Methanothermobacter thermautotrophicus str. Delta H: one gene and its partners. The main gene of each other region encodes a partner of the protein of the gene in region 2 in a complex. Links are inferred from orthologs where the notes say so. Each region holds a gene or a part of one and is shown on either strand. Other genes may lie near its edges.

Region 1 (2,942 bases), 1.5 Mb from region 2 along the record:
TATACCCAGGGTGAGTATTGAACCAAAGTTTCCTGCGAGCACAGCCCTGAACTGGGCAAACTGGTCCACTGCATTTGCACTCAAACCATAAAGGGGTATCTGGGCCAGGAAGAAATAAAGGACAAGGATTATGCCCGTCCATTTGAGTTTCTCCCTGAAGGGAACCCTGTAACCAGGTGACTTTACCTGGGGCAGGACTGAGAATAGGGGTTCAAATTTTTCCTTCAACTGCTCCACTCCTTGTCAGCTGGTTTCACTCTATGACTTCAGCCTTTCCTCCGGCCTCTTCGATCTTCTCGGTGGCGCTCCTGGAGAACTCGTATGCCTTGAGATGGACGGGCCTTGTGATCCTTCCGCTTCCGAGGACCTTTTCAAATCCAAGGTCGCGGACATCCAGCACCACCATTCCGTCCTCCTCGGATGCAACTCCCCTCTCAAGGAGTTCTGGTATCATTTCATCCAGGTAGGCCAGGTTAACTGTTTCCAGCCTCTTTATGAGTTTCTGGGGCCTCTTGAAGCCGTATTTCCCGAAGTGTTTTGGGTCGTACTTGACTATCCATGTCCAGTGGTGTTTGTGCCCACCGGCCTGTCCTCTACCACCGCGGTGACCTGCTCCCCTCCTCTTCTTGGAGCATCCTCCACCGACGGTGCGTGAGCCCCTCATCCTTGTGATCTTTCGTCTTTTTCTGATCATGAGTGATTCCTCCTAGATCATCCTTTTCAAAAGGTCATTTATCTTTTCGCCGCGATATCCAAGGCTTCCGCCCTCATTGAAGGCCTTTTTTATGCCTTCGTATCCCTTTCTTGGGGGGTGCAGTCTGAATACAGGTTTTATTCCTGCTTCCTCAAGTTTAACCTCGCCGCTGAAGACGGCTGCAGCAAACTCATCGACGGAACCGTAAGCGGTTTTCTCATTTATGTACTCATCGGTTATCCTGTCTCCCCCGATGAGTCTTCCCCTCTTCCTTATCATGGCTGTCAGGGTTTCCTGGTCGACTTCACCCCAGGTTATGTAGTCCTTGGCCTTCTGGAGCATGCCAAGGTAGCTGGGTGTGTCCTCAACCAGGACGGCGTGGTTTATCCTGTTGAGCCTTAACATTTCCATGGTGTCAGCTATGTCCCTTCGAACACCTGCTGATCCCCTTACCCTTACTACTGCGAACATCTAGAATCACCTTCAGGTACTGCAAACACCGAGGTTCTTAAGGTCCTTCTCGCTTGCCTTTACTTTGCTCAGCTGTTTGAGGGCGTCGAAGGTTGCCCTGGCGAAGTTAACTGTGGTCTGTGTCTGTCCACGTGTATGTGACCATACATCGTCTATACCTGCAAGTCTCATTATGGTCTTGCCCACGTCACCTATTGCGAGTCCAACACCACCAGGTGCGGGTATGAGGGTCACGCGGACACTGCCGCTCTTACCGGAGACCTTGAAGGGTACGGTGTGTTCCCTTCCACAGACACATCCCCAGTCACCGCATCCTCTTCTGACCTTTATTATGTTGAACTTTGCATCGTCAACTGCCTTCCTGATGGCGGGACCGACCTCCCTTGCCTTACCCTGCCCGAGTCCGACGTAACCGTCCTTGTTACCAACTGCAACAATGACCCTGAAGTTAACCTTTCTCCCTGACTTGTGCATCCTCTGGACAAGGTTGACGTCGATAACTTCCTCCTCAAGGTCAGGAAGCAGTGCATCGATTATCTCAAGTTCCATTATGGGGTGTCCCTCTTCAAAGATCTCATCGATGCTTGTTATGACACCCTCCTTTACAAGGCGTCCCAGCTGGGTCCTTGGCTCCCATTCCTCCATGTTGAAGTTCATAATCATACCTCTTCATCTATTCTCTTTTTGATTTCATCAAAGTGTTCCGGCAGATCCACAGGGGAAAGACCCCTTTCAAGGTACTTTGAAAACCTCTTCCGGAGTTCTTCCTCATCAAGGGATTCTGCGTACTCCATTATGTGTTCTCCCCTGATTCTTGATTCATCGGGCAGCACTGATTCACCGTGGGGTACATTGAGTCCTGCGTCAACAGCCCCCTTGAGTGCAGCGAATACCTTTGAGCCCCTGATGGCTGGTCTCAGTCCTATGTCAAGGACAGCCTCCTCTATACCCTCCTTCAGAGCCCTTTTACCGCACAGGTAACCTGTGAGGTAGGCTGCTGCTGTGTTGCTTGTACCTCCAAGCCATCCCATTTTCTGGAGCTGTTTTGAGTGGGCTGAGACAAGTGTTTCGTCTCCGTTCATGCCCACGTTGATTATCTGTGCAATAACGTGATATGTCGTTATCCTGACGACGAGCCTTGATTTACCTGTTTCTACCATTTTGTAGCGGGCCCGGTAATCAGTTTTACCTTCCCTTCTTCTTCTAAATGCCAGCTTGTATCTTGGTCCATGTGCCAATCAAATCCCTCCTACCTGAGCATGTCGTGGTCCCGGGCATAGGTCTTCATGTAAGATTTGCTCTTAAAGGCTCCGCCCTTGGCCATCTTGTACAGTTTACGGTAGGTGCTCTTGTTTATTTCGCGGTTGTCCCTCATCTCCTTGAGGTCCTTTCTCAGTGCCCTTATGGTGGTCATCCACTCATCCTTTTTGGGCCTTCTGGCACCCTTTGCACCCTTTATACTTCCAGGTCCCCTTCTTCGTCCCTTCTTCTTCTGCTGGGCTATCTTCTTTGACCTGTAGCTGCTTATACCCTTCTTGGGTTTGGCCTTTATTGCGCCATCCTTTATTAGCTGCTTCACACCGTCCCTTGTTATTGCCCTTGAAACCTCATCGATCCTTTCAGGGTCTATCCATATCCTGTTAACCCCTACCTTGAGTATGTCTGCAGCTAATCTCTTCTGAGTAGTAAGATTCATTCAAGAAACCTCCTTGTATTCAGCATTTGCTGATAAACCCGAAAAATTTCAGGTATCCCCTTAAAAAGTTTTTTCGCTGGA
Region 2 (8,307 bases):
TCCACATGGGTAATGTGACATGGCTGTATAAAAATTTTTGTATTCTGTATTTTATCTGCATGGATGTCCATTAATCAGTTCATGCGAATAGCTGTTCCACCATCCATTCGGGTTTGAATTCCATTATGTCATCGTAGCCCTGCCCGATCCCCATGAATATTATGGGCCTTTTGATCATGTAGCCTATGGACAATGCTGCGCCTCCGCGCGCATCTGCATCAGCCTTTGTCAGTATAACTGCGTCTATGCCAACGGCTTCATCAAATCGGGCTGCCTGTTCAATGGCATCGTTTCCTGTCAGCGCATCACCGACAAACACTATGAGGTCTGGCCTGACGACCCTCTTTATCTTGGCCATCTCGTCCATGAGGTTCACGTTGGTCTGCATCCTCCCTGCGGTGTCTATGAGGACGACATCCTTTCCCTGGGCCTTTGCATGGGATACCGCGTCAAAGGCAACGGCGGCGGGGTCGGCTCCCTTGCGGTGGCTTATTAGCTTGACTCCGAGTTTATCTGCGTGCTGACCTATCTGCTCTATTGCACCGGCACGGAAGGTGTCTGCAGCTGCTATCACGGGCTCAAGGCCCTTTTTCATGAAGTATCTGGCCACCTTTGCTATGGTGGTTGTCTTGCCGGTCCCGTTTATACCAACAAACATTATAACAAGGGGTTTCTTCTTCTCCACGAGCTGCGGGAGGTCCACACCGTCAACGCTGAGAACATCCTTAACAGCCTTTTTAAGGGCTTCCATTGTGTATTCTGATATTTCGGTGCTCCTCTTAACCTTCCTTCCAACCAGTTCTTCCTTCAACTCTGTGGTGATTTTTTCAGCCACTTCAAGGGCCACGTCACTTTCCAGGAGGGCCATTTCCAGGTCCCAGAGTACATCATCCACGTCCTTTTCTGTTATCCTTTTTTCCCTGAAAAATGAGAGGAAACCTGAACCCCCCTCCCCTGCATCGGGAGCGGGTTCCTCTGAACTCGTATCATCTGGTTCTTCAGTTCTAACCTCTTCTTCAGGTTTACCTTCTGGAATGGGCTCGGGACCCCTATCCTCAGACTTATCCTCTTCGGACCGGGGTTCCTGGCCTGATGAGACCTTCTCGGTGATTTTGCCAACGGTTTCACTGAATTTTTTCTTCAGAGACTCAAACACTTACTCTCCACTTCCCCTTACCTTTTTGAGGAGTTCCTCTGCCTGAGGAGATAATTTCATCATGATGTCTGTTATCTTACGCAGGTTCTCACCCATCTTCTGAAGTGTTGACTCCAGTTCATTCTTCTGGGACTTAATGCTCTCCATTGCATCCTCGAAGTTCTTCTTTATGGCTACACCTGCACCGACACTCATTATAACTTCACTGGTATCCTTGAGCTCTGCCTTTATGAAGGAGCCGGCACCCACAGGTACCAGGGTCTCGGAGCCATCCTTTCCCTGTATATCACTGAGGGTCTTCTCAAGGATTTCAAGTTCACTGATGGTGGCCCTCACGGCCTCCATCTGCTGCTGTATGAGTTCGACCTGGCTCTGGTAGATGTTCAGCTGGTTCACTATCTCCTCGAGCCTCTGCTGGTCTTCCATGTGATCACCTCTGGACCAGCGCCTTGACCACCGGGTCCTGAACCTCCTCAGGTGATATCTCCTCTATCTCCTCTATTTTAACTTTGCTCCTTGGAACCCTGTGTTTGCTCCCGAATTCAGAGTAGAGCCTCTCATAGATTTCCTCTTCCCTTATTGCATTGAGCTCCTTTGTGAATGGCTGAAGCTTATCACCCATCAGGAACTTTCCTTTAACCCTAAATATCTTTGTCTTCATTTTCATCCCTCAAGAAAACCTAAAGCTTCTTCTATCCTTGCAAGTTCTGGCCCTGTGGTTTCCTCACCCACAAGGACACCGTTTGAGTTGGCCACCGAACAGGCACCTATAAGTGTGACTCCATGGTTGACTGTGCCAACGTCGGCCTCCACTCCCAGGGTATCCTCTATGATACCTATTTCCTCAGATGATGCCTGGGGATTCAGCAGGGCACCACGGTTGGTAGCTGCACCCATGGAGCCTACGATGTTGAGGCCTGCAAGTGTGGATACTTTAACGTCAACCTCAAGCACATCCCCTATAACCTGCAGCGCATCATCTGACAGCAGTGGACTTGCAACGGCACCGTTGTCATTGGCCAGCACAAGGTTACCGACTGCAGTAAACCTTTCAGGGATCCTGACAGCCTCCACACCGGCAGCTGCAAGGGCATCGATTTCACGGTCCATGGCCTGATTTGAGACCACGAATCCATTTGAGTTGCCCACGGCAAGGGCACCGTTTAGGCTGCTGCCACTGATGGACACCTTCAGGACCTCAACTTCAAGGGCTTCCCTGAGAACACCCTCAAACTTTTCAGGGGTGTTCTGTGGTATCAGGGCCACACTGTCGGTTACAGAGATGTAAACTCCCAGGTTCGGGTTTCCACTGAGGTTGATCCTTCTAATCATAATTCACCATCATTTCATTCTTCGAGTGTGGCTTCAACAACACCGTCTTCATCCTTAACGGCCTTGACCTTTATTCTTGGGGGTATCTTCTGGATACCTCTCTCCCAGAGTTTTTCGTTGATTGACTCGTCGAGTTTAACGGTGTCTGCCTTCATATGTTTCATGAGAAATTCCCTGACAATCTTAACAGCCTTCGGCGCTCTTATGGTCCTTGGCACGTTCTTGGCCTTTCTGAGAGGTATGACATAAATCCTTTCCATATCCAGTCCTCCTATACCTTGAGTTTGGTCCTTCTCCAGTGCCTCATCTTTGGATGGCTTCGAACCCTGTAGTTTGTCTTAACCATAACCCATGCGGGCACCCTTCTGTTCTGTCTGTTAGCCTTTGCCATTCTGAGTTTCCTGGCAACATGTTTATTTCTACTCATTTAGCATCCTCCTTCATTTTGGTGTTCCAGCCAGTGACCCTGGTCTGGAAGTGAACAGGGAAGAATGATTCTGAACTGTGGCCCATCTCCTCAAGGAGGAGGCGGACCTCAACCTCGTAGTCGGAGCTGTTATCGATACTGCTTCTCTCCCTCCTCAGGCTGAAGAGCATCGATGCAAGTCTGTTAACGGTCCTGTGACCGAGACCATCCAGGTTCACATATTCAATGTTCAGGCGGTCTTCGAGGCTCTGTATCTCGTCCCTTGTTAGTTTAGGGGTCCTGTCGTCACGTCGCGTTCCATCGGCAACCATGTCGTACTCGGTGGCTGCGGCTTCAACTGCCATCCTGTGTATGTGCTTTATACCATTATTCGGAAACCCGTCATTGATTATCGTCTCAGCAGCGTCCCTCAGGATTTCATCGCCGAGTTTAAGAACACGGTGTGGAAATCCAAGGGATGCAGCTGCATCAGATGCTGGCTTCCATGAATCATGGATCCCGAAGTTCACAGTCACCAGCTCTGGCTGTATCCCCAGCCGCTGGAGCATCACAGCCGCCAGTGAACTGTCCTTACCGCCACTGTAGAGTACGCATGCATTCATTTTACCAGACTATTTGCGGCTGATCTTTATCTCCCTCTTTTTACCCGCAACCCTTTTAAGCAGCTCCTTCAGCTGTTCATCGGTGATCTTTGACCTTACACGCCCCATCTGGGCCAGCTGTATGAGCTGCAGTTCTATCTGCTCAACGAAGTCCGGTCTTGTCAGACGGAGGTTGGCCAGACGGCTACGGGCTTCAGGGGTGAGTATCTGCATCATTATCTGTTTTTTCTGCATTTCCAGCTGCTGACGCATCTGTTCCTGTGCTTCAGCTTCCATCGCCTGCTGCTGAGCCTTCTGCTGGAGCTCCAGCATCTTCTTGCGACGTATCTCTTCGAGGTCTGTCAACTATGAAACCTCCTGAGGCCCCTCTGGGATAGTTTCAGTACCTTTCAAGTCCTTCAACTTCTTTCTTTACCTCTGCAGCGGCCTTGTCAAGGAATGATCTGCCTTCGGGTGTTATAACCCTTCCATTTTCTTCCCTCTTTATTAGACCTGATTCCTCCAGCTGCTGCAGGGCCCTTCTGATTATGGCACCGCTACCCCTTCTGAACTTTTCAGGGCGTGAGCCCCTGTCCTTCTTACCGCCGTAATGTGTCCTGAGGCTGTTAACACCCACAGGACCATCAATGTAAACTCTTCTGAGGAGGGCTGCGGCCCTTACATACCACCAGTCAGGATTCTCAGGTCTTCTTTCCTTGTGGACACCTGTTTTAACAAAGTTAACCCATTCAGGGGATTTAACCTTACTGTCATTTTTCAGTTCCTCAGCAACCCTGTTTATGAGCAGATCTGCTGGCACGTCATAAACTGTAGTCATATTTATCCTCCTAAGATCTTTTTTTGAAAATTATTGCCACATTTCCTCTTAAATCTATGAGCTTAGAATTTGTTTTTTCAACTATCTCTGTAATATAACTTTCTTTTTCAGAGGCCACCGTCCTGGCAAATCTTATCTTTATCAGTTCATTTGCCTTGAGCTGCCTCTTAACCTCTTCAATGAGGCTATCTGTCACTCTGGCTTTCCCCACATTTATTGTGAGCGCCGACAGTGATCTGTTCATCAGTTCCTTCTTTGGTGGTGTGAGACTCAATCTTATTTCTCCTTCTATCCTTTTTTTCCCTGATATAAGGGAATCTCATGATGTGACCGCACTCGTGGCACCTAAAATTAACCTTCCCATCAGCTATCCTGACGGTGCAGTTTGCCCCGGGTTTAAGGAAACTGTAACATTTCCTGCAGAACCTCCTCCTCCATTCCCTGGGGATTCTAACCCTGTATTTCATTGCGATGTTTCTTGCAAGTTCGGTGTACCTGTGCGATCTATGGGGATTAGCTGAAAATTCACGGTCAGCCATTCTGAAAAGGATGTCTATTCTCTCTTCAGCAATTTTTAACATCCATCGTGGTCTCTTTCCTCTCCTCAAGGTTTAACCTCTCATAACGGAATAGAACATCCACATCTTGCACATTGAGATGGTGTACTGACTGCACAAGAAGAATATTATAAGTGCTTTGTGTTTCCATATTTAAAAACCTTTTCCATCATCCAAGAAGCCATCCTGAGAAATCCACTCCCCCCGGGGGACATACCCTTGAACCATTCATGATATCGGTGATGATATCGGCAACCTCATGGGGGGATCTTCCTGTTGTATCGACCTCATGAACACGCTCCCCATGTATTTCGAAGGCCTCAACGGTGCACACATCCAGCGCTTCGGCCTCGAGGTTTTCAAGCACCTTACCTTCAGGGTAGCCCCTCCCCTCAAGCCTGCCCCTGAGTACCTCCGGGTGGAGTCTGAGGACGATCACCATGCTGCAGGATCTGCAGAGGTGGGAGAGGTGACCCTCCACCACATCCAGACCCTCCATTTCCTGGAGGTGACTGCATGCGGCCTCAATGTCGGCTTCAAGGTATCCCCTGATGGGGTCGCGTCCAAGGACGAATCCCTTCTGCCTTATGAGTTCCCCGAGGGATATGACCTCCAGTCCCCTCTCCCTCAATATACCCGCCAGGGTTGTCTTCCCGACGCCGGGTGTTCCGGTTATGCAGATCATGATTTCACAGTCTCGCCTTGCTGACTGGAACCGTGGCCCATTTCTCCTTTTTCATTGCCTCTGTGTGCGGTGGCTGTTCAATGGTGGTGGTAAGACGCAGACATTCATTTCAGCTTCTCGATTATCATCTCTGCAACACGTCGACCTGAGACCAGCATACCACCAAATATGGGCCCCATCCTGGGGGCGCCGTATACGGCGTTGCTCGCCATTCCAGCCACATAGAGGTTGGGGTAGACCTCCCTCGTGTTTTCAATGAGGGCAGCCTCCCCCACGTCGGCCCACATGGACCTCTCGCCCTGTATCCTGCCATCGGGGGTGTTGAGTTCCGGTCCGATCTTCCTCTCCACCACCTTCACTATCTCACAGTCATGACCCGTTGCATCGATGACTGCTCTGGCCCTGACTGTGAGGGGATCAACGTGGAGGCCCGCCATTTCAACTGAGCTCCAGTTGAGCACAAGACCTGTTATCCCCTCGTCGCGGATCATAACGTCCTCTATGCTCATGAGGTTGAATATCTTCAGTCCGGCCTGGCAGGCCCTGGAACACAGGGTGGAGGTCGCCTCCACCGAATCAGCCACATGGTATCCCTCATCATAGGGTTCTGACCTTATTCCGAATTCATCGAGGATCTCACGGCCCTCGTCCTGGACGACGATCTTGTTGAACATCATACCGCCGCCCCACATTCCACCACCAATGGAGAGCTTGCGCTCAAAGAGCGCCACCTTCAGACCGGCCCTTGCAAGGTAGTAGCCTGCTGTTAGACCGGAGGGGCCCCCTCCGCCGATAGCAACATCCATCTCCATGTAGTCCAGGAGATCCTCCATGTATCCTTCAACAATTGCTCTTGAAATTTTTATATCATCAAGCTTCATCTTCACACCTGCATGTATTTCCATAAGAAGCGGTCACTTCTTTATTATGATCCTCAGGACGTCCTCATCATTGAGGACATGTTCAAGGCCCACCTTCTGGCCGTCGAATTTAACAGAGCTCCCCCAGACCCTTGCATGTCTGAATTTACGCACAAAGTCCCTGTGGAGCTTCTGGCACACATCGCCAACGGTTGACCCTTCCCTGATGATGAGGGGTTCGTCGTAATCAGCCTTTTTACCCTGGGGCTTCAGGTATATCCTTATGAGGCCCAGTCTGTTAAATATTTCCTCCCTGAGCTCATCGATGTTGATGTCCCTGTCTGCGGAGATGAAGAGGGCTTCCGGGAATTTCTCCCTGAGACCCTCAAGATAGGATTCATCCACAAGGTCTATCTTGTTTATAACGGTGATGGCCGGTATGTAGGCGCGGTTGGCCTCCATGACGTCTATGAACTGGTCAACGGTTATGTCATCCCTTATGAGGACGTCGGCATTGTGGATTCCGTACTCATTGAGGACTGACCTTATGATCTTCTCATCAAGGTGTGTGAGTTCGACCGTTGCTGAGAGCTTCACACCACCCAGTTTTCTCCTCTTAACAATCACATCAGGGGGCGTCTCGTTGGGTCTTATACCAACATCCCTCAGCTCCCTGAGGATTATGTCCATGTGGTCTGTGTTGAAGACATCAAGGACTATCACTATGAGGTCGGCGCTCCTGGCAACTGAGAGTATCTCCCTTCCACGGCCCCTCCCACGGGAGGCCCCGGTTATTATCCCGGGTATGTCAAATATCTGTATCTGGGCCCCCCGGTACTCCATGACGCCCGGGACGATCTCAAGGGTTGTGAACTGATAGTCACCCACCTTTGACTCTGCACTGGTTAACTCGTTGAGGAGTGTTGATTTCCCAACAGATGGAAAACCGATGAGGACCACGGTGGAGTCTCCAGACTTTTTGATATGGAATCCTCTCCCCTTTCCAGATGAGGTCTTCCTCTGGAGGGCCTCCTCCTTGAGGCGGGAGATCTTTGCCTTCAGTTTACCTATATGGTGGGCTGTGGCCTTGTTGTATGGTGTCTTCTGAATCTCCTCTTCTATCTTTCTGATCTTCTCTTCGATATCCATACCACTCACATGAACATTGTTGAAGCCGGGAAAAATCAGTGTAATCATTCAGTGTTCTCTATTATCCATTATTAAATATTTTCCCTTATATTTTATATCCCATAACCTTCATATTATATGCAGGTGATTTTATGAGGGTTGAGGATGTTATGGTTACGGATGTTGACACCATCGACATAACCGCCAGCCTCGAGGATGTTCTAAGGAACTATGTTGAGAACGCCAAGGGAAGCTCGGTGGTTGTGAAGGAAGGTGTCAGGGTCGGAATTGTAACCACATGGGATGTGCTTGAGGCCATTGCAGAGGGGGATGATCTTGCAGAGGTCAAGGTATGGGAGGTGATGGAGCGGGATCTTGTTACCATATCTCCCAGGGCAACCATCAAGGAAGCAGCAGAGAAGATGGTGAAGAACGTTGTCTGGCGCCTCCTTGTTGAGGAGGACGATGAGATCATAGGCGTGATAAGCGCCACTGATATATTGAGGGCCAAGATGGCCAAGCGATACTGAAGTTCTGCCAGAAACTTCTTTTATTTGCCTGTTTTTATAATGAGGTACTGAAATTTATTTTTTCATTAAGAGTTTTTAGGCGGCTTAATTTCTTGAAGAGATCATGGCCGTGTAAAATGAAAAATGTGGGTTATGCTGCTGTCCACAGCAGCACACCGGGTTCCTGGTGGAGGAACTTGAAGGATGTCTGGTTGAATCCCCCCAGGAGGAAGA
Region 3 (2,888 bases), 1.3 Mb from region 2 along the record:
TTGGGTTTTTCGAAGCCGACCTCGTCTGAGGTGACGACCTCATCGAAGAAGTGGTGGATGCCGAGTCTTATGAGCTTCTCCCACTGCTTTATCGTTATGCCGTTTGAGATGACCCCAAGCCTGTACCCCTTACTCTTGAGGTCAATGAGTGTGGATGTGGTGTTGGGGAATGGTCTCAGGAGGGCGAACTTGACGTTGTGGTATGTTATCATTCCAAGGGCAATGAGCAGTGGTTTCTCCTCACCGAAAACCGTCTTTGTCAGGACATTGAAATGCCTGTCATAGTTTGATCCTTTCTCGGATATTATCTCCCTGAGAAGCTTGTAGGCCTCCTCCTGTGTTAATGGGAGACCTGCGTCTATCATGACGTTCAGAGCAGCCTTTCTTGCAAGTTTAGCAAATCCTGAGGTGTCATAGAGAGTATCATCAATATCAAAGAAAACCGCCTTCAGCATCGTCCCACCTATTTCTCTGTAATGAAACTCTATAACTAATCAATTATAACATTGTTGGTTTAACTGTGGGATGCGGAAATCATGGAGATGGTGTCTTAAAACAAAGGATAGCTTCCAGCTGATTAGAAATAACGAAAAGTGTTAAAAGAAAGCCTTCAGCCAATTAAAAGAACGCGTCGAGGCTGCTCTGCCTTTCACCCGAGGATAACGAATTCATATCCTCTGTGGAGTAACCCAGGGATGACATTATGCGTGATACCGCAGCCATCACCTGGTTTTCAATGTAATAGTCGGGGTCGTATCCCATGCCTTCTGCGTCCTCAACCGGGAAGGCCCTCTGACTTATGGGGCCCCTTCCCTTCACGATGATGTATCTAACTATGGAGCCCCTCTCAACACGCCTTCCCTTCTCCAGGGATCTCTTTGCAGCGATGACATGGGGACCTATCTGTTTGTACTCAGAGAGGTCCCTTGTGATCTGGGTGTGTATCACCAGGTCATCGAGTTCCACGTCACCCCGTCTTATGCGCCCCACGACTTCCCTTATTATCTCCCTTGCCTTCTCAGGAGATCCATCGCGGAGGATGGCCATAAGAACCTTTCGCTGGGTTTTTTTAGCTATTGGTGCCCAGTCACGCCTTACAAGTTCAAGACCCTTTGCAACTATTGTGTCATCCTCTATGAGGGCGTATCGCTTCTTTGTTACGAAAAAGCCCCTGCGGTAGAAGCCCTCAAATTCCAGTTCCATACCCTCAGGGAGGTTACTGTTTATGTGTTTCAGGAACCTTTTCACCTGGGAGAGTATCTCATCCTCCACCTTAGACAACTGGGACACCGCTGGGGTTCAATCCTTTTATTCCCTGATCAGGACTCCGTTTATGACACCGTCCTGACCTGGCCTTGATGTGACCCTGACGTTCCCGAGGTTTGTCTCAACGACAGCACCCCTGGTTATGATGTTCCTCCTTACGAAGTGGGGGTTCGCTGTGTTCTCAACAACGTTCCTTATCTCTGCAATTTCAACCTTACCGGTTTCAGGGTCAACAACGTTTATCCTTGTATCTGAAGCGAGCCTGACCTTGGTGTTACCTCCGCGTGTCCTTATCAGCCTTACACGCCTGTCACCGATCTTTGTCTCAGCAGGCTCCCTTCCAAGTTCGTACTTCCTTTTACCACGATTCATCTTGGCTCTTCCGCCACTGGGTTTTTTCATTGATTTACCTTGCCAGATTGCCATTATTTCACCTCAATCATTCATACAAGAATCAGTAAAACTGAGTTTAAGAAACTTAGTGACTCAGTACAGATAAATTTATCTATAGTATGGGCCGCACCATTTAAAAAGATTGTGCTTCACAGGATCATGCTGGAAGATAAACCTGGCCGCGCCCGGAAGGCAGTACCACTCCCACTTTTTAAGTGGATTGCAGCCACAGTAATTAATTTTCCCGGTCACAGATAAATGCATTCCCCCAGATCAGGGTGTTCATCCATACATATCCTGGCTTCTCAGACACAGATAAAATCCAGACAGAGGTCCGTGAAAGGTTTTATACAATCAGCAAGATACCCTATAGGCAAGAGATTATGCAAGGTGAATCTATGAAAATCGGCATGTCCCATGGTGCAGGCGGAGAAGTGATGCAGGACCTTATATCAGATATAATACTATCAAACATCCATAACACGAGGGTTAACGGCGGAGTTGGCCTCGAGGACCTCGACGACGGTGCAAGCATACCCCTTGGGGACTATGAGATCGTTATCAGTACGGATGGTCACACCATTGACCCCCTCTTCTTCCCGGGAGGGGACATAGGCAGGATAGCCGTTGCAGGTACCGTCAATGATATATCTGTCATGGGGGCAAGGCCCCTTGCAATTGCAAATGCAATGATAATAAGTGAGGGATTCCCTGGGGAGGACCTTGAGAGGATCATAAAGTCCATGGACGCAGTTTCAAGGGAGACCGGCGTGTCCATTGTCACAGGCGACACCAAGGTCATGGAACAGGGAAAACTTGACAGGATGGTCATAACAACCACAGGTATAGGTGTCGTTGGGCGTGGTGAAACAGTCAGGGACTCCGGACTGAGGCCCGGTGATAAGATCATACTGACCGGGAGTGTCGGGGACCATGGGATGGCCCTCATGGCATTCCGTGAGGGATTCGGATTCGACACAGACCTCGAATCAGATGTGGCCCCTGTCTGGGGTATAGTGGAGGCAGCCCTGAACGTGGGGGGTGTTACAGCAATGAAGGACCCCACCAGGGGCGGTATAGCCAATGCCCTCAATGAGATGGCTGATAAATCAGGTGTGGGTATGGTCCTGGATGAGGACAGCATACCCGTACGGGAGGAGGTGAAGGCCGTCTCCGAGATGCTTGGAATAGACCCCTATGAGGTTGCAAATGAGGGCAAGGTTATCATC

The links. Proteins that work in one complex are often made in the same cells at the same time.
Region 1: MTH_RS07740 (region 2) and rpsE share a complex: the UniProt entries of both Methanocaldococcus jannaschii proteins name them as parts of the 30S ribosomal subunit. The link is inferred for Methanothermobacter thermautotrophicus str. Delta H from one-to-one orthologs.
Region 3: MTH_RS07740 (region 2) and MTH_RS00935 share a complex: the UniProt entries of both Methanocaldococcus jannaschii proteins name them as parts of the 30S ribosomal subunit. The link is inferred for Methanothermobacter thermautotrophicus str. Delta H from one-to-one orthologs.

What each region holds. Positions count from the first base shown.
Region 1 is NC_000916.1:10,154-13,095, reverse strand. It holds rpsE (30S ribosomal protein S5), read right to left. Parts: upstream 1,823-2,942; coding sequence 1,178-1,822; downstream 1-1,177. Other genes in the region: MTH_RS00105 (50S ribosomal protein L19e), read right to left, coding at 2,415-2,861; MTH_RS00110 (50S ribosomal protein L18), read right to left, coding at 1,825-2,403; rpmD (50S ribosomal protein L30), read right to left, coding at 707-1,165; MTH_RS00125 (uL15m family ribosomal protein), read right to left, coding at 254-694; secY (preprotein translocase subunit SecY), read right to left, coding at 1-237. UniProt on the Methanocaldococcus jannaschii protein: With S4 and S12 plays an important role in translational accuracy.
Region 2 is NC_000916.1:1,477,658-1,485,964, forward strand. Bases 2,616-5,472 are described here. They hold MTH_RS07740 (30S ribosomal protein S19e), read right to left. Parts: upstream 4,335-5,472; coding sequence 3,897-4,334; downstream 2,616-3,896. Other genes in these bases: MTH_RS07720 (50S ribosomal protein L31e), read right to left, coding at 2,616-2,748; MTH_RS07725 (50S ribosomal protein L39e), read right to left, coding at 2,760-2,915; MTH_RS07730 (DUF7411 family protein), read right to left, coding at 2,912-3,517; MTH_RS07735 (DNA-binding protein), read right to left, coding at 3,527-3,862; MTH_RS07745 (YhbY family RNA-binding protein), read right to left, coding at 4,345-4,578. In the rest of the region: MTH_RS07695 (GAF domain-containing protein), read right to left, coding at 1-21; signal recognition particle-docking protein FtsY, read right to left, coding at 80-1,156; pfdA (prefoldin subunit alpha), read right to left, coding at 1,157-1,582; rpl18a (50S ribosomal protein L18Ae), read right to left, coding at 1,587-1,817; MTH_RS07715 (translation initiation factor IF-6), read right to left, coding at 1,820-2,488; more of MTH_RS07720, read right to left, coding at 2,503-2,615; more of MTH_RS07755, read right to left, coding at 5,473-5,576; MTH_RS07760 (sulfide-dependent adenosine diphosphate thiazole synthase), read right to left, coding at 5,681-6,457; MTH_RS07765 (OBG GTPase family GTP-binding protein), read right to left, coding at 6,491-7,585; MTH_RS07770 (CBS domain-containing protein), read left to right, coding at 7,717-8,094; MTH_RS07775 (dolichyl-diphosphooligosaccharide--protein glycosyltransferase subunit STT3), read right to left, coding at 8,225-8,307. UniProt on the Methanocaldococcus jannaschii protein: May be involved in maturation of the 30S ribosomal subunit.
Region 3 is NC_000916.1:147,912-150,799, reverse strand. It holds MTH_RS00935 (30S ribosomal protein S8e), read right to left. Parts: upstream 1,693-2,888; coding sequence 1,309-1,692; downstream 1-1,308. Other genes in the region: hypE (hydrogenase expression/formation protein HypE), read left to right, coding at 2,058-2,888; polB2 (DNA polymerase PolB subunit 2), read right to left, coding at 619-1,290; MTH_RS00945 (TIGR02253 family HAD-type hydrolase), read right to left, coding at 1-455.